Linked DNA regions of Xanthocytophaga agilis. The protein of the gene in region 2 binds, or shares a complex with, the protein of the main gene of each other region. Links are inferred from orthologs where the notes say so. Each region holds a gene or a part of one and is shown on either strand. Other genes may lie near its edges.

Region 1 (9,351 bases), on a different replicon or contig from region 2:
CTTTTGCTGAGTTGTTAGTTTATTGGTAAAAGTCTTATAAAGGCTATCCAGTTGCTGAGATCCCCGCAGAATATGGGAATAGTGCTTTTCACGATATATTTTTCTGGATGTGTATTTGGTATACTCAGGAGATTCTTTTCCATATTTATGAATTAGAAAAAGCTTGGCTCCCTCGTCTCCTACAAAGTCAGCAAGGTTTTCATTATATTCTATGTTATCTTTAATAAAGAGAGTACCATGCGTTAGTTCATGAATAATCAGATTGGATAGGCTACCTGGCTGACGATAAAGCATGCTACTCAGAATAGGATCCTTGAACCATCCCAATGTGCTCCAGCCTGCTGCTGTGCCAATGTCTGTGTCCAGACCTTTTCCTTTCCAGATCTTTTCCTCTTTTACTGCCTTCAATGAGTCAAAGAACCCTTTGTAAGGCATACTTCCCAGAAACGAGTACTCCCATTGGTGAGGCTTTAATTCATATGGATCGCATGCCGTTACAACCCACATCAGCGTCTTACCTTTCTGATCAAATAAGGTAGTATAGTTATCGGACTCATTAATACCCAATGAATCTATAGCAAAGCTTCGTATCTCCTGTATAAGTGCTAGTTTTGTTTTTAATGAATCCGGAAAACTCTTATCCTGCATTACCTCAGTTATGGGGCGTGCATTCCAAACAATAGTTAATTGTCCTTTAAGTTGTCCTAGTCCGTAAATGATTAATTGTAGATTCCATACAATCATGATTAAAAGTATACCTACTAAAATAAGACCTGCTCTTTTTAATTTTCGTTTCACAGTTGTTAAAATTTATATAAACTCAGAAGCCTTTAGTCTAAAAAGATGTTATTTTTGAGTTAAAGATAAAAGATACTTTTGAATGCCTGAATGATAAAGTCGTTCTTATTTGAGAGACAGAAAAATATAGTCACCAACTGAACGTTTTTATAGATAGAACACCTTCTTTTTTTATTTGTGACAATTGTCTGATTATCAAAAATGTATATTTTATGTCAAATTTTAATAACCATTTATAATTAAAAAATTATTTTACTCGATATTGGTATTATTAAAAATAATACATACCTTGCATTCGCAATAAGAAACTTTCACGATTAAAAGACCTATACAAATGGCAGAAAAAGATAAGTCAGCAGATGACAAACTAGCAAAACTTAAAGCTCTGCAAACCACCATTGAGAAGTTGGACAAGGCATATGGCAAGGGTACGGTGATGAAGTTGAGTGAGAATAAAATTATGGATATTGCTACAATTTCTACAGGCTCTATCGGTTTGGATATTGCTTTGGGAATTAGTGGCGTACCTCGCGGACGTATTGTTGAGATTTTTGGACCGGAATCTTCAGGGAAAACAACTTTGACGATGCATTGTATTGCAGAGGCACAGAAAGCTGGCGGACTTGCTGCATTCATCGATGCAGAGCATGCTTTTGATCGTGTGTATGCTGAGAAACTAGGTATTGATGTTAGTAACCTATATATAGCTCAGCCAGATAATGGTGAGCAAGCCTTAGAAATTGCAGAGAACCTGATTAGCTCAGGAGCCATAGATATCATCGTGATTGACTCTGTTGCTGCATTGGTGCCCAGAGGTGAACTGGAAGGTGAAATGGGAGATAGCAAAATGGGCTTACAAGCACGTTTGATGTCTCAGGCATTGAGAAAACTGACTGGTACAATTAATAAAACAAATTGTTGTTGCATCTTTATTAACCAGTTGCGTGATAAGATTGGGGTTATGTTTGGTAGTCCGGAAACAACTACTGGTGGTAACGCATTGAAATTCTACGCCTCAGTTCGTATGGATATCCGTAGAATTGGGCAGATCAAAGAAGGTGCTGACAATGTGATTGGTAACCGTACCAAAGTGAAGGTTGTGAAGAATAAACTGGCACCTCCTTTCAAAGTGGTAGAGTTTGATATTATGTATGGTGAGGGTATCTCAAAAATTGGTGAAATTATAGATTTAGGTGTAGAGCTTAGCATCATCAATAAATCTGGTTCTTGGTTCTCTTATGAAGGAAGCAAGATCGGACAAGGCCGTGATGCTGTGAAAAAGATGTTGGAAGACAATCCTGAACTAGCAGTTGAGATTGAAGGTAAAATTCGGAAGAAATTCAAAGAAGGCGCTGATGTGGCTGAGGAACCTTTGACTCCGGAAGAGGCTAAAGAAGCGAAAGAGATTGTAGAAGACGAAGCATAATTATAAAAAGAAGCCTCATTCTTCAATGAGGCTTCTTTTTTATGTGTGAAATCTTAAACAGTAGCTTTATGCAATACTTCAGAAACTTTTGTGAGCATTTCGTCATCAAAATCAAGATGTGTTACAAAACGTATTTGTTCCTTTCCAAATGCTGAAGCCAGAATTTCATTGGCTTTCATATAATGAAGTAACTTTTGGGTGATTTCTGACGAAGGCAATGTGAAGATAACAATGTTAGTCTGAACAGGTAGTATGGACGTAACATAAGGTAAATCATTTAGGGTTCTTTCAAGATCCCTTGCTCTTTGATGATCTTCTTTCAGACGTGTTACATGATTATCTAAAGCATAAATACCAGCAGCTGCCAGATAACCAGCTTGTCTCCATGCTCCTCCAAATACCTTACGGATACGTCTGGCTTTTGCTATATGTGCTTTTGTTCCTACTAATACAGATCCGACAGGTGTACCCAAACCTTTAGAAAGGCAAATGGAAATTGTATCAAAATAGCTTCCAATTTCTTTAGTTGTCTGATTGGTTTCAACCAGGGCATTAAACAGCCTTGCTCCATCCATATGAAGTGGAAGATTGTACTGCTTACAAACCTTATTTATCTCTGCTATTTGGTCTGTTGTATAATAACACCCTCCTCCTTTGTTTACTGTATTTTCTATTTCTACCAATGCTGTCTGGGGGAAATGAATATCATCTCCGTTAATATTAGCTATTACCTGCTCTGCTGTAAATATTCCTCTCTGACCATCGAGCAAACGGATAGAAGCTCCAGAGTTAAAGGCGATACCTCCTCCTTCATAATTGTAAATATGCGAAAGTTTATCACAGATTACTTCATCTCCAGGCTGTGTATGTACCTTGATGGCAATTTGATTAGTCATTGTTCCGGAAGGGCAGAATAAACCAGCTTCCATACCAAACAATTGTGCCGCCTTTTCCTCCAAGGCATTTACAGTTGGATCTTCACCATACACATCATCGCCAACGATGGCTGAAAACATAACCTCACGCATTTCTTTTGTTGGGCGTGTTACCGTATCACTTCGGAGGTCAATAAATTTTGTCATAGTTTGCTATGGTTTTAGTTTTGCAGATGTATATATTTCAGCTATTTTAATTTCCATCGGAACTGCATAATAATTTTTTTACTTTTGCTGCTTCAATTTTAGTAAAAAATCGTATATGAAAATTTCCCTTAACTGGCTTAAGCAATACATTGACCTTCCTGAGTCTCCTGAAGAAATTGAAAAGCTCCTGACTCGGTCAGGATTGGAGGTGGAGCATATTGATGAGATACAGCCTATTCCAGGTGGATTACGTGGATTTGTTGTAGGAGAAGTACTAACCTGTGAGCGATTTGAAGTAAAGGACAAAAAACTTAGTCTGACAACAGTAGATATTGGTACAGACACTCCTTCAACTATTGTTTGTGGTGCTGCTAATGTGGATGCAGGACAAAAGGTGATAGTCGCAACCATTGGTACTACCTTATATGACAAAGAAGGTAAACCTCTTTTTACCATCGACAAGAGAAAGGTATATGGACAACCTTCTGAGGGGATGATCTGTGCAGAAGATGAAATAGGCATAGGAACATCACATGATGGGATACTGGTGTTACAGACCGATTTGCCTAATGGTACACCTGCTGCAAAGTATTTCAATATTGAACCGGATTATGTATTTGAGATTGGGCTAACACCTAATCGGGCCGATGCAGCTTCGCATATAGGAGTAGCTCGTGATTTGAAAGCATTACTGGATAGAGATATGACTCTACCAGAAGTATCTGGATTTGCAGCTATAAAGGATACTACATTAGTTGAGATACTAGTAGAGAATAAGGAGGCTTGTCCTCGTTTTTGTGGAGTTTCTATTGAAGGAGTTAAGATAGGTCCATCACCAGACTGGCTACGCAAGCGACTGGAGGCGATAGGATTGAACCCGATCAATAATGTGGTTGATGTAACTAACTTTATTTGTCATGAGTTAGGACAACCCATGCATGCCTATGATGCAAATGCATTAGCAGGGAATAAGATTATTGTAAAAACATTGCCAGAAGGAACTCCTTTCACAACATTGGATAAGGTAGAACGTAAGTTATCCGCAACAGATCTGATGATTTGTGATGCAGAAAAGCCTGTTGGCATTGCTGGAATAATGGGAGGGTTGGATTCTGGAATCAAAGATACAACTACTAACGTTTTTCTGGAAGTTGCGTATTTTTCTGCTGATTGGATTCGGAAGACCGGGCAACGCCATGGTTTAAAAACGGATGCCTCATTCCGCTTTGAACGTGGTACAGACCCTAATCTGAAGCTATATACATTACAACGTGCAGCTTTGCTGATTCTGGAAGTAGCTGGAGGCAAAATTGCGTCTTCCGTTACAGATTTTTACCCTGAACCGATTGGTAACTTTGAGTTTGCTGTTACTTACAAAAACATCAATCGGTTGATTGGTAAAGAACTTGGAAATGCCTACATCCGGAAGACACTTGAATCTCTGGATATTCAGATTCTGGATAAAACCGAGGAAGGTTTCCGTGTGTCTGTGCCTCCTTATCGTGTAGATGTACAACGGGAAGCAGATATAGTAGAGGAGATCCTGCGGATTTATGGTATTGACAATATTGAACTGTCAGACAATCTGAATACAGACTTCCTGGCACAGTTTCCGGAACCAGATCCAAATACCTTACAAGCAAAGATTACTTCTCTGTTGGCATCCAAAGGGTTTCATGAGATTCTAACCAATTCACTAACCAAGCCATTCTATGTACAGCAGTTTCCTGCTATAGCCAATGGGGAGAATGTAGAGATTCTGAATTATCTGAGTGAAGATTTGATGGTGATGCGTCAATCGTTGTTATTCTCAGGGCTGGAAGTGCTGGCTTATAATATTAACCGTCGTCAGAAGGATTTGAAAACCTTCGAGTTTGGTAAAATCTACTATAAGAAAGACGATAAGTATATAGAGAAGAAAAGGCTTTCAATATTTATAACAGGTGATCAGCATACGGAGAGTTGGATTAGCAAAAGTCAGCCTGTAGCATTTCATGATCTGGCAGCTGTAGTACTACAACTGCTACACCGGATGCAGGTAAAGAATATTGATAGTGTAGAAACAGAGAATTCTATCTATTCCTATGGATTGAGTTATCAGGTCAATAAACGGGAGATCGTATCATTAGGCTTATTGAAGCCGGGTGTCACAAAAGCAGCGGATATTAAAGTCCCTGTCTTTTATGCTGATATTGATTGGGAGTATTTACTGAAGCAATACAATCCAAAAGTAGTATTCGCTGAGATTCCGAAGTTTCCAGAGGTGCGTCGTGACTTGTCATTGGTAATTGATAAATCACTCTCATTTAAAGAAATTAAGGCGTTGGCTGAGCGTACAGAGAAGAAACTTCTTAAAGCAGTAAATGTTTTTGACATATACGAAGGTCAAAACCTGGGAGAAGGTAAAAAATCCTATTCTGTGAGCTTTACACTTCAGGATGAGAGCCAGACATTGACAGATACAGTAATTGAAAAGACTATGCAGAAGTTGATTCAATTGTATGAAAAAGAACTGGGAGCCGAAATCAGAGGTAAATAGTTACCAAAATTCCGGGAGAAGTCAATTTTAGAAAGATTCTCCCGGAAAATTTTATTATATTACTAAAACAACACTCTTTCCACTGTAAGTAACCTATGGAACTCAAAGACCTGATTGCACAGTTTGATCTTTTGGAAAAACGGTTGCAGGAGGTACTGGCAGAAAAGAATGATCTGCGTCGTCAGTTAGAACGTGCAGACGAGGAGCGTGAACAACTGCGAGGACACGTACGTCAGCAAGCAGATCTAATAAAAAAATTACAAAAAAAGCAAGAAACCCTACAAAACAATTTTCAAAAACAATTTAATATTACTAAAATTGTAAATTCAATAGGTGCAGATGTTAAAGATACTGCAGAGTTGAAGGGAAAAATAGAAGCTTATATACAAGATATTGATAAATGTATTGCGTACCTGAGTCAATCGTAACGCAGCATGGATGAGGTTATTTCGATTAAGATAAAGATTTTAGATAAAGAATATCCACTGCGGATTCCTGCTGCTGAAGAAGAATTATATCGTGCAGTAGGGAAAGAGCTAAATGAACGTTGCCGCGAGTTTCGGGAAAACTATGGGGCACGGGCTGACAAGCAAGACATCCTGTCTATGGTAAGTTTTGTGGCCATGTTGGAAAAATTTAAACTCGAAGCCGAGAAAGACACATTACAGAATACAGTTACTCAAAAGATTGTATCATTACAAAATTTACTCCATCCATCTTAACAGATAGAGTTCTTCTATTATATCTCTCCTGCCTGTTTGTCTGCATTTGCATTTAAAGACAGCATAAGGGTACATAGAGTGTACCTGTCTGTGCTTTACATGTGGTCTACGTTTCACTTAAAGACAAAAGGAAAATGTCTAATACAAATTTTTTGATTCTCTCATTGGTAGTTGAGGTAGTCATCGGTGTAATAGTTTGGTTAGTCCTGTTTCGGATCTTTGCTAAGAAATCTCTGAAAAGACGTGAAGAAGAGATTGACGAAAAAGCACGCCTGATCATAAAGGAGGCGGAAATCCATGCAGAGACTATCAAGAAGGATAAGATACTGGAAGCAAAAGAAAACTTTTTGAAGCTCAGAACGGAGTTTGAAGAGGAATCAAATAAGAAAAAGCAAATTATTATTACGAACGAAGGTAAGCTAAAACAGCGAGAGCAAAATCTGGTGCAAAAGGAACAAGCTGTTTCTAAAGCACTGGAGCAGACTAAACGCAAGGAAGACGAACTGGATAAGCTAAAAACAGATTTAGTCGAACAGCTTGAAGTTGCCACAAAAAAGCGTGATGAGGCTGAAAAAATGCGTTCATCACAAATTGAGCAATTGGAGAAAATCGCCAATCTGAAAGCGGAAGATGCCAGAAATCAGTTGATTGAAACACTGAAAAGTGAAGCTGAGTCAAAAGCATCAACTTATGTTAAAAATATTGTAGAAGAAGCTAAGCTAACTGCTACAAAAGAAGCCAAGAAGATAGTTATAGAAACTATTCAACGTACTGCTGCTGAACAAGCTATAGAGAATGCCGTATCTATATTCAACATTGAGTCGGATGATGTAAAAGGAAAGATTATTGGTCGGGAAGGTCGCAATATCCGGGCATTGGAAGCTGCTACCGGAGTAGAGATTATTGTAGACGATACACCTGAAGCAATCATTATATCTGGTTTTGATCCGGTGCGTCGTGAAATTGCCCGTTTGTCATTGCACCGTTTGGTGCAGGATGGTCGTATTCACCCTGCCCGCATTGAGGAAATTGTAACAAAGACAACCAAGAGTATTGAAGAAGAGATTGTTGAAATCGGAGAGCGTACTGTAATAGATTTAGGTATTCATGGTATACACCCTGAATTGATTAAACTGATTGGCCGGATGCGTTTCCGTTCTTCTTATGGACAGAATCTGCTTCAGCACTCACGTGAGGTTGCTAAGCTGTGTGCCACAATGGCTGCTGAACTGGGATTAAATGCGAAGATGGCTAAACGTGCCGGACTCCTACATGATATTGGAAAAGTATGGCCGGAAGAACCTGAGTTGCCACACGCTATCTTAGGTATGGAACTGGCTCAGAAATATAAGGAACATCCGGATGTATGTAATGCTATCGGCGCTCACCACGATGAAATTGAGATGACTGCAATGATATCGCCGGTTATCCAAGCATGTGATGCTATTTCCGGTTCTCGTCCCGGGGCTCGTCGTGAAGTGATGGAATCGTATATCAAACGTCTGAAAGAACTGGAAGAGTTGGCTGTGAGTTTTGATGGCGTTCAAAAATGTTTTGCGATTCAGGCAGGACGTGAATTACGTGTTATGGTAGATGCTGAAAATGTAACAGATGATAAGGCGAATAACCTCTCTTTTGAGATAGCCCAGAAGATTGAAAAGGATATGCAATATCCGGGTCAGATTAAAGTTACGGTGATTCGGGAGATGCGTTCTGTAAATTACGCGAAGTAATTATCTGAAAAGAATACAAAAACAATCCCTTATTAGATAGTCTCTAATGAGGGATTTTGTTTTATAGTTATGGGTTCGTATATATTTCGTTTAAGTACAAAGATTGTCTAATGCTATAGCTATTATTTTTCGATTCATTTCTACTTTCAATGTTCCTCACATTAAAGAAGATTATACCCTGCTAATTCTGACAGAGGCCTAGCTGCTGATAGTGGAAGTGCCTGATTTAAAAAGTTTTAAATCATATTGCAGATATTCTTTTTTTTTCTGAAACTTAACTTTGAGGAAACATCTCTTCTATTCATCCTCAGTACTTTTACATATATTTTCAACAAACCTTTACTTACAATTTATGCAACATTTTTTACCCCTTACTAAGCGGGTGGCTATGCTGTTGTGTTTCTGGCTATGTAGTTTTACTGCCTGGGCACAAGTATCCATTACAACGCTTAACTCTGCTTATACGCAAGACTTTAATAGCCTGGCCATTAGTGGAACTGGCACCGCCGTTCCTACAGGGTGGACATTTGCAGAAAGTGGTACCAATGCCAATGCAATCTATACTGCCGGGACAGGCTCCGGAACAGCCGGAGATACGTATAGTTTTGGTTCTGCAAGCGCAACAGACAGAGCCTTCGGTGGATTGCTTTCAGGTTCTCTTACCCCAACCATTGGGGCTGGATTTACTAACAATACAGGAAGCACAATCACCTCTCTGACGATTGTGTATACAGGTGAGCAATGGCGTATTGGTGCAACCTCAGCCAACCGGACAGTGCGTGATACACTAAACTTCCAGTTTAGTACCAATGCCACCTCACTAACTACTGGTACCTGGCAGAATGCAGATGTGCTGGATTTTGTTTCACCTGTAGCTCCAGGAACCACTGTTGGTGCTCTGGATGGAAATGTTACTGCCAACCGTCAAACCTTGTCAACAACGCTTACGGGTCTTTCTATCCCTGTAGGTGCTACTATCTGGATACGGTGGGCAGATGCCAATGTGGCTAGTTCAGATGATGGATTGGCTGTTGATGACTTTTCTCTAACT
Region 2 (9,313 bases):
GGATTGATTAACTCCTGTAAACCAATCGTTATATACTTGTCCAATCAACGTACCTGTATTATTAGCCCCTGTCCGGGTTGTTAATTCAACCAGATAGTGTGCATTATCTGCAAATAATGAACGGAGCAACGTTATATTAAAAGGTGTAGTCGCAGCATTACCATCTGCAAAGTTATATGTTTGTTGAAAGATAGTAGGTCCAGGCCCTATTGGGAACACTTTGAATACTAAGCTTCTTGCGGATGTGCTGTTCGCATTCACATTAGCAACAACATCTGAACATAAATCCAGCGTTGCCTCATCAGCTGGTGAAATGAGTAAAGGGTCTGCAATAACAAGAGATTCTGTCGTGAAGCTGATGACTTTTTCTCCTACAGTTGTTCCACTTATTTGGAAGGTAACACGTACATAATATTGTGTGCCAAATTCTAATGTAGCTGGAGTCCAGCTAAACGCTCCATTACCACTTCCCTGTAAACTGGTTTGTTTGGATGATCCACCAAAGGCTGGATCTGTATCCACTTCTATAATTCTTGATGTCAATGTTCCACAACCTGTATACGCAGCAACTGCGATAGATGGGGTTCTTGATACATCTGTTGCACCATCTAATGGAGAAGTAATAACTGGTATAGAGGAAGGTGGTTTTACTCCTGTTGTAAACGTAGAAGTTGTAGTTCCTATTAGTTCACCATTGATATCAACGCTGTACACCTCTATAGTATATGGCGTGCTAGCGGCTAATAATGCGGTATCTATTGCTGGCAATGCATAATTTGTTGTAGCTGTTGTTGCGTTGGCAAAAGTCGGATTTATACCATCTGCATCACTATCTACAACCGGACTGCTTGGATCTGAGGTTGGATAGACAAGGTATAGAAGTGTACGCGCTCCCTGATAATTGGCATTAACAGTAATTGTAAGGTTCTGACAAAGGTCAAAAGATGCTCCATTGGCAGGAGAAATAATTTGAGGATTTTGTAAAGCAGGCTCTGTGATGGTAATTCTTGTAAGCGTGCTATTTAAAACAGTTGCATCAGAAGGTCCAAACCAACCTGCTGTTGCTGTTGATGTCTGAACTCTTACATAATATACTTGGGAAGTAGAAGGATCAAGATCAGCATAAGATTGTAAAAGATTCCACAAAGGATAGGTGTATGTTGCAGTTGTAGAAGTAGTAGGTATAATAGTAGGAGAAAAATAACCTGCACCACTGACAGCTGCACTGGACAGAAGTAATGTTACACCATCGCTATCATAAAGCTGAACTCTAAGCCTTCTTATTCCTGTTCTAGGAGTTGTCCCTGCACTTAAACGTCCAGTCATTGTTTGTGTGTAGGGATTTATACCTGTTGCATTATTTGCTGGGGTTGTAATTGTTGGAGCTTGTCCGAGCACAGAAAAATCTGCTAGCAGCCCCCCCAAAACCATTAAGAGAAATAGTACACTTTTTTTCATAAAATATTGATTATTGAGACTTTCTGACTTTATGTAAAATCTTTAAATTAATCCTTCCCAAATAAGAAAAGGTAAGTCTGTATCACCTGATATTTCAATAAGATTTTCTTATATTAAAATCAGGCAAACAGGTTATATTTCAAAATGCAATAAATTGCACGGAAACCATCTTTCCAGTTTATCTTTTTCCCTTCTGCATAAGTACGTCCATAATAAGATATACCTACTTCATAAATGCGAACATTAGGGATACGAGCCACTTTTGCTGTTACTTCCGGCTCAAAACCAAACCGGTTTTCTTTCAGCTTAATTGCCTGAATCATATCTGTACGAAAGAGCTTATAGCATGTTTCCATATCTGTCAGGTTCAAGTTGGTAAACATATTGGATAAAAATGTCAGGAACTTGTTACCAATAGTATGCCAAAAGAATAAAATACGGTGTGGATTTCCGCCCATAAAGCGAGAACCAAATACTATGTCTGCAAATCCTTCCAGAACAGGTTGTAAAAGAATATTATATTCCCGCGGATCATACTCTAAATCCGCATCCTGAATAATTACATATTCACCGGTTGCTTTACTGATCCCTGTATGCAGGGCGGCTCCTTTGCCTTTGTTTACTTCGTGTTTAAAATACGTAATAGGTAGATCTGGATTTTCTCGTTGATAATTCAGAATAGACTCTTCTGTGTTATCTTTTGAACAGTCATTAATAATGATGACCTCTTTTTCAATGTTGTTGAGTAATTGTACCGCTTTGATTTTATTTAAAATGAAGTGAATAGTTCTCCCTTCATTATATGCCGGAATAACAATAGATAGTTTGGTAATGGTCGTTGTTTGCACAGAAAATAAGGTTTAATAAGCAAGAATGATGCTATTTATAGTCAAATTATGTAAAAGTAAATAATACTTTTGCAATTCTAGTGCATATTCCTTAAAAAAAGAATTGCACAAAAACAATACTCTTGTTTATTAGACTATTATGCAATGATATCTTTGTTCAATACAACCTTGTTATTTATTTCTATGGATTTTTACTATATATTTCAAAAACGTGCCTGACCTGAGAAAAATATATATAGTTTCCTATCTATTATATACGATAATAACTAAATTTTAGATTCACAGGTAGTAAGATACTGTTTCGCTTACTTACTAGACAGGAAGTTAATAGCATAGAAAATTAAGACGTATCTATCCATTATAAGACACCTGATACTAAATAAGCTACTATTTTCAGGATATATTTTATTTAGAAATAATAAGGAAACTCAAAAACAACTTTGTTTTATATATCAGTTTAGCCTACTATATTCATTGTAACAATTTTCAAGCATATCTCTGCTTACTGGACTTTTTATTCTACCCTGCACTGCCTACCTTTGCTCTTTCGCTTATTTTGTTTTCATACTAATTCTCTTTTCATTGAGCAAAGATCTTGTTTTTGGCATTCGGGCTGTGATTGAAACCATCCGGGCTGGTAAGGAAATAGACAAATTATTGGTACAGCGGGATCTGAGCACGGCCGGAAACCTGGCGGAATTACTACAGGCTGCGCATGAGTTTAATGTTCCTATATCTCGTGTACCTAAAGAGCGCCTGGACCGTGTTACTCGCAAAAATCATCAGGGCGTGATTGCATTTGTATCAGCTGTAAATTATGCTAAACTTCACAATGTCATCAGTGATGTATATGAGCGTGGGTTGGTGCCTTTGATCTTGATTTTGGACCGGGTAACTGATGTACGTAACTTTGGTGCTATAGCCCGTACTGCCGAGTGTGCTGGTGCGCATGCTATTGTTATTCCTGCTAAAGGAGCTGCCCAAATCAATGCGGATGCTGTCAAAACATCTTCAGGTGCACTGAATTTTATTCCGGTTTGTCGGGAAGAAAGTTTAGTAAGAACTGTCTCTTTTCTGCAAGAATCCGGATTACAGGTAATAGGATGTACAGAAAAAGCTGAAAAGTTATTATATGAAGTAGATCTTACTGTTCCTACAGCTATCATTATGGGATCAGAGGAAGATGGCATTACCAACGAACTGATTCGTAAAGTAGACACATTGGTCAAAATTCCTGAAGCTGGCCAAATTTCTTCTCTGAATGTTTCTGTTGCTGCCGGAGTAATGATTTATGAAGCAATACGTCAACGATTAAGATAGAAATTAGCAGAGCCAAGTAGTCTCCATGATCAGGAGACTATTTCATTACTAAGTGCATTTTAGCTTGTTGAGAGGCTCAAGCTGCAACTTGTCTGTGAAGAGGGTCCTGATTTAATAGATCTGCCATAGAATTATATAGTAAGGGCGCCTCAGACAACATTTCTGTTGGATTCTCAAAGAATGTTTCAACGGCTACCGCAAATAACTCGGCAACATTTGTACCTGCATATTTTCGCAACACAGATTCCTCTCCTGACTGTATCTTCCTATATTCCACTTTAGCCTGTAAAAAAAACTCCTGTACGTGTTCTGGTGCCAGGAAGTCCTCACCGTATTGACGGTTTTCGAGTAATAGTGCATGTGCCATTTCATGTAAGCCTACATTGAGGGCATCCGTTGGATAAAAATAGCCTTCCACAAAATGTTTCCATGATAATACGATGATCCCTCCTGCATTTACTTCGCCTACATGATAATCCCGGTTAAGCAGTGAATAATATTTGTCAGGATACAAAATAATCGTGTTAAAATGGGATAGATACACAGGTGAGAGACCAAATGTCAGTTGCACAGCACAGGCGGCTATCAATATTTTCATTTCCTCTGTGATTTCGAGTTTACCCCGTGAGATAAATTCTTTCTCTTGTAAAAATGTAGCTACCCTCAGATTAAATATTTGTTTCTTGTCAGGTGTCAGTTGTCGGTAGTACGCAAAGTTTTTCTCCAGAATAGTATCATTTAGAGAGAGTGTTTGTCTACTAACATGTTTCGTACGGACTTGTGTCCACCAGTAACCTCCAATTATCGCCACCAGCACACCAAAAATAATGGGTATCATAGAATCGGTATATTGTTAAAAAATGTTCATATAGTAAGCATCAAGCTGACTATATTTTTATGTAGATGCTGTAATCTAAAAAAAAGTAAGCGTGATACCATAAGTGGCATCACGCTTATCTGTAAGAATTCAGGAATTTCTTTATTTATTAGGATATCTTAACTGATTCCTCCAAACTGTCGCAGGAAGCGTATATCATTCTCACTAAATAAACGCAGATCCCGTACCTGATATAATAAGTTTGTAATCCGTTCGATGCCCATACCAAAAGCAAATCCGGTATATTTCTCAGCATCGATGCCACAGTTGGTAAGAACATTTGGATCAACCATACCTGAACCCAGAATTTCTACCCAACCTGTATGCTTACACATCTGGCAACCATCTCCTTTACAAATAAGACAGGATATATCCATTTCAGCACTTGGCTCTGTGAATGGGAAATAAGAAGCACGGAAACGCACCTTCACATCATTGCCAAACATCTCCTTCACGAAATAGTAAAGCGTATTTTTCAGATCTCGGAAACTAACATTGGTATCTATATAAAGACCTTCTACCTGATGAAAGAAGCAATGTGCTCTGGCTGAAATGGCTTCATTGCGATACACACGACCTGGCATAATAGCACGGATTGGCGGTTTTTGTTTTTCCATCAAACGCACTTGCACACCAGATGTATGTGTCCGTAATAGTAGGTCATCTGCTGGGTTATCTGTTTTCCGAATAAAAAACGTATCCTGCATTTCACGGGCAGGGTGATTTTCGGCAAAGTTCAAGGCGGCAAAGTTGTGCCAGTCATCTTCAATTTCAGGGCCATCCGCAACAGCAAATCCCATTCTGCCAAAAATCTCTATAATACGATTACGTACCAGCGTCAATGGATGTACAGACCCCAGTTCGTTTGGATATACAGGTAGTGTAAGATCAACAGGTGCTGCTTGTTGAGCGGATAAGCTTTGCTCTTCAATCCATGCCTGCTTTTCCTTAAACTTATTTTCAGCCAGATTCTTAAGTGTATTTAATTCTGCTCCCATTGCCCGGCGATCTTCTGCAGGAATGGTTTTCATGCCTTCAAACAATTCGGCAATTACACTTTTTCGGCTTATATAAGCCATCCGGAATTGTTCCAGTTGGTCTGCAGAATCAATTTGGGCGTCTTCGATCTGTTGTCGAATGTCCTTAATGCGGTCTAACATATAAAGTTTCGGATTTGACTATAATCAGGCTGATATCAAAAATAGTACAAACGGATGTGTCCATTAGTAGTATTTGTTTCGCAAAGATAATAGTCCGGGTATGAAATCGTATTCTTTCTATGCAAAAACCTGTAAATTATCCACAATAAACACCTATATGATTTACAAAAAACATTGTTTTTTATGGGATTATCTTTTTATTTTGCGTCCCTTTCTGTGTAAAAACAAAAGGTGACCCTATTTTTCGGGAAAGTATATTTTGCTAAATCAGAAATAACGTCTCATTATTTATTTTTAATCACCTATTTTAATTGTCAACGAATGGCAGTAATTGGTAAAATCAGAGAAAAAGCAGGCTGGGCAATCGGATTGATTGCTTTAGGATTAGGCCTTTTTATTGTCGGTGCCGACTTTTTTGGCCCCAAATCAAATCTGTTCAGTAATGATGCCGAAGTTGGAAAAATTGCGGGTCATGGCATTAGTGCTAAAGAATTTGAGGCTGAAGTGGAACAGATAAAAGCCACTATGGCAATGCAAGGGCAGAATCCAACAGAGCAACAACTGCAACAAATTCGTGAACAGGTATGGCAGGATATGATTTTCCGTTATGCATACCAGCCACAGTTTGAAAAACTGGGCATTGGCTTGTCTCCAGAAGAGCGGGATGATATGATTGCAGGAGATAACATTCATACCAGCATCAAACAAACTCAAGTATTCCAAAATGCATCAGGCCAGTTTGATAGGACTATGCTGGATCGTTACCTGGATTACATAGAGTCAGACTCTGCCCGTCCTCAGGATAAGCAATTATGGGAAAACTTTATCGTAAACCAACTGCCTCAAATGCGTATGCGTGAGAAGTATGACAATCTGTTACGTACTTCCTTATATGTTACACAGGCAGAAGCACAGCATGAGTATGAAGCACAAGTTGCCAAAGTTGATGCTAAATACATATATGTTCCTTATTATTCTATTCCTGATTCTACTATCAAGGTTTCTGATGATGAATTAAAAACGTATTTGAGTGCACATAAGAATCAGTACAAAGGAGATGAAACTCGCAGTCTTAAATATGTGACTTTCCCTATCATGCCTTCTGCTAAAGATAGCGCTGACCTGAAAAGTCAATTGGTGGATCTTGCTAAACAGCTGGCTGTTGCACCAAACGATTCATCTTTTGCTATTGCTGAATCAGAAATTGAAGTTCCAGGTAATGGTTCCTATCAGGTAATTGGGGCACTGCCTCAGGAAATTCAGAATACGATCTCTACCTTAATACCAGGTTCTATTAATGGGCCTTTTCAGGATGGTAACGAATACTACATCTTTAAATATGATGGAGCAAAAGATGATAGCATTCCTTCATTACGCGCCAGCCATATTTTATTTAATTTACCTAAAGGTGCCTCAGATTCAGTAAAAGCCCAAACTCGTAAACAAGCTGAAGATGTATTGAAACAAATCAAAGATGGAGCTAGTTTTGAAGCCCTAGCACAACAATATGGTTCTGATGGTACTGCGCAACGTGGAGGGGACTTGGGTTGGTTTTCTAAGAATGGGCAAATGGTAAAGGAGTTCGAAGGACCTATATTTAGCTTTAACGGATCTGGCTTGCTTCCAAACCTTGTCGAAACTGAGTATGGTTATCATATAGTGAAAGTAACTCAACCTAAGACATACAAGAAATACAAAGTTGCTGTTATCCGTAAGTCTATCGTACCTAGTGAGGCTACTCGAAATGAAGTATATCGTAAAGCCAGTGCAATCGGCAGTCAGGCTAAAGATATTGCTTCATTTGAAGAGGCTGTAAAGAAAGATCCTACTTTATCTGCTTACACTGCGGATCGTCTTCAGCCACAAGCTACCAGCATCAATACACTGGTTAATGCAAGATCTATTGTACAGTGGGCATTTAAAGATGATACAAAAGTAGGAACTGTTTCAACAGAATTGTTTGAACTGGATAATCCAAACCAGTATGTAATAGCTGTATTAACTGGTAAAAGTGAAAAAGGATCTCCTTCTGTAGACGCATATCGGGCTGAACTAACCAATAAGGTTCGTAATCAGAAAAAAGCAGAACAGATCATAAGCAAGTTGGGTGATCTATCTGGAACATTGGATGCTATTGCTCAGAAATATGGTGCACAAGCTCAGGTGTTGACAGGTACAGATATTACAATGGGATCTAATTCTTTACCAAGTGTGGGAATGGAACCTGCGGCCCTGGGTAAAGCATTTGGTTTGAAAGTTGGTCAGAAAAGTAAGGCTATCAAAGGTGAGAATGGTGTGATTGTAATGGAAGTTACTAAACAAACTCCTGCTCCTCAGATCGCAGATTATACACAATATAAGACGCAACTGAAACAAAATAAGAGCTTCTCTGTCACCTATCTGGCTGGTGAAGCTATCAAGGAAGATGCAGATATCGAAGATTTGAGATATAAATTCTATTAATAGCCTGTATTATCTACTATGATTTAAAACCTTGCTTCACCAGAAAGCAAGGTTTTTTTATTTCTACAGATATAGCTCAGAAATGTAGTTTATTAAAAAGCTTCTGTTTACTGAACAAATCATCGTATTTTTATGGAGAGTCAGATCTGTAAGGTCATACAAGGGTTAATCAAATTATTATATATTCACAATGAGACATTACCTTCTGCTTTGTATCAGCTTTTTATTTTCAATACCAACTTTGTTTGCCCAGAATGATAAATCCTTATTATGGGAGATATCAGGGAAAGGAATCACTAAGCCTTCCTATATTTTTGGAACAATACATATATTGTGTGCATCAGACCTGGTAATTACTAACAATCTTAAGATTGCCTTTAACAAGTCTGAACAACTTTATTTGGAATTGGATATGGATGATCCAGGTATGTTGCTTCAGATGATGCAACATATGACCATGAAAGATGGTATAACTCTAAAGTCATTGGTTTCAGAGGCAGATTACACTATCGTATCTACCTTCTTTCAGAAGAAAACAGGCATGTCAATAGATATGTTGGCTGGAACCAAGCCATTTTTTATTATGAGTTTGGTTTTGCCTTCTACCATGAGTTGTCAGACAGCCTCATGGGAAACTTCATTAATGTCACTGGCGCAGGAGCAAAAGATTGAGACATACGGACTGGAGACTTTACAAGATCAATTGGCAGTTATTGATCAGATCTCCTATAAAGATCAGGCTTCAATGCTACTAGAGACTTTGAAAGATACTATCCAATCACAAAAAGAAAATCAAAAACTTATAAACCTATACAAAGATCAGGATATAGATGGTATGCAGAAATCTATTGCAGAGGCATCTCAGGCAACCTCCAAGTATGAACGTATACTGCTAACAGACCGAAATAACCGATGGATACCACTTATTACCAAAATTGCCACAGAGAGGCCTACTTTTTTTGCTGTAGGTGCAGGACATCTGGGAGGAAAAAAAGGAGTGATACAACTATTGCGTAAAGCAGGCTACCAAATAAAACCTGTAAAGTTATAGTTAAAAAAGCTGCTAATTTTCTACTTAGTATGTGCAAATATCATTGAAAGTCAACACTTTTGTTTTTCATCACTTCAACCCTAACACCTATGAAATCAGTAAGTGCTTTTTTGACCTGTGCAGGTCTTTTCCTTCT

The links.
Region 1: the proteins of pheS (region 2) and pheT are in contact, whole or in part, in a crystal structure (PDB 6P24), measured with the Escherichia coli proteins. The link is inferred for Xanthocytophaga agilis from one-to-one orthologs.

What each region holds. Positions count from the first base shown.
Region 1 is NZ_JASJOU010000006.1:367,017-376,367, forward strand. What follows is about bases 3,115-6,133. They hold pheT (phenylalanine--tRNA ligase subunit beta), read left to right. Parts: upstream 3,115-3,421; coding sequence 3,422-5,845; downstream 5,846-6,133. Other genes in these bases: ltaE (low-specificity L-threonine aldolase), read right to left, coding at 3,115-3,306; QNI22_RS19670 (hypothetical protein), read left to right, coding at 5,941-6,133. Also shown: QNI22_RS19650 (aminopeptidase), read right to left, coding at 1-798; recombinase RecA, read left to right, coding at 1,133-2,224; more of ltaE, read right to left, coding at 2,278-3,114; more of QNI22_RS19670, read left to right, coding at 6,134-6,273; QNI22_RS19675 (cell division protein ZapA), read left to right, coding at 6,280-6,567; rny (ribonuclease Y), read left to right, coding at 6,702-8,300; QNI22_RS19685 (Ig-like domain-containing protein), read left to right, coding at 8,653-9,351.
Region 2 is NZ_JASJOU010000005.1:534,490-543,802, forward strand. What follows is about bases 3,644-6,624. They hold pheS (phenylalanine--tRNA ligase subunit alpha), read right to left. Parts: upstream 5,664-6,624; coding sequence 4,623-5,663; downstream 3,644-4,622. Other genes in these bases: QNI22_RS17980 (zinc-dependent peptidase), read right to left, coding at 3,703-4,464; QNI22_RS17990 (peptidylprolyl isomerase), read left to right, coding at 5,985-6,624. Outside these bases: QNI22_RS17965 (T9SS type A sorting domain-containing protein), read right to left, coding at 1-1,458; QNI22_RS17970 (glycosyltransferase family 2 protein), read right to left, coding at 1,578-2,306; 23S rRNA (guanosine(2251)-2'-O)-methyltransferase RlmB, read left to right, coding at 2,889-3,626; more of QNI22_RS17990, read left to right, coding at 6,625-8,126; QNI22_RS17995 (TraB/GumN family protein), read left to right, coding at 8,317-9,177; QNI22_RS18000 (SMP-30/gluconolactonase/LRE family protein), read left to right, coding at 9,267-9,313.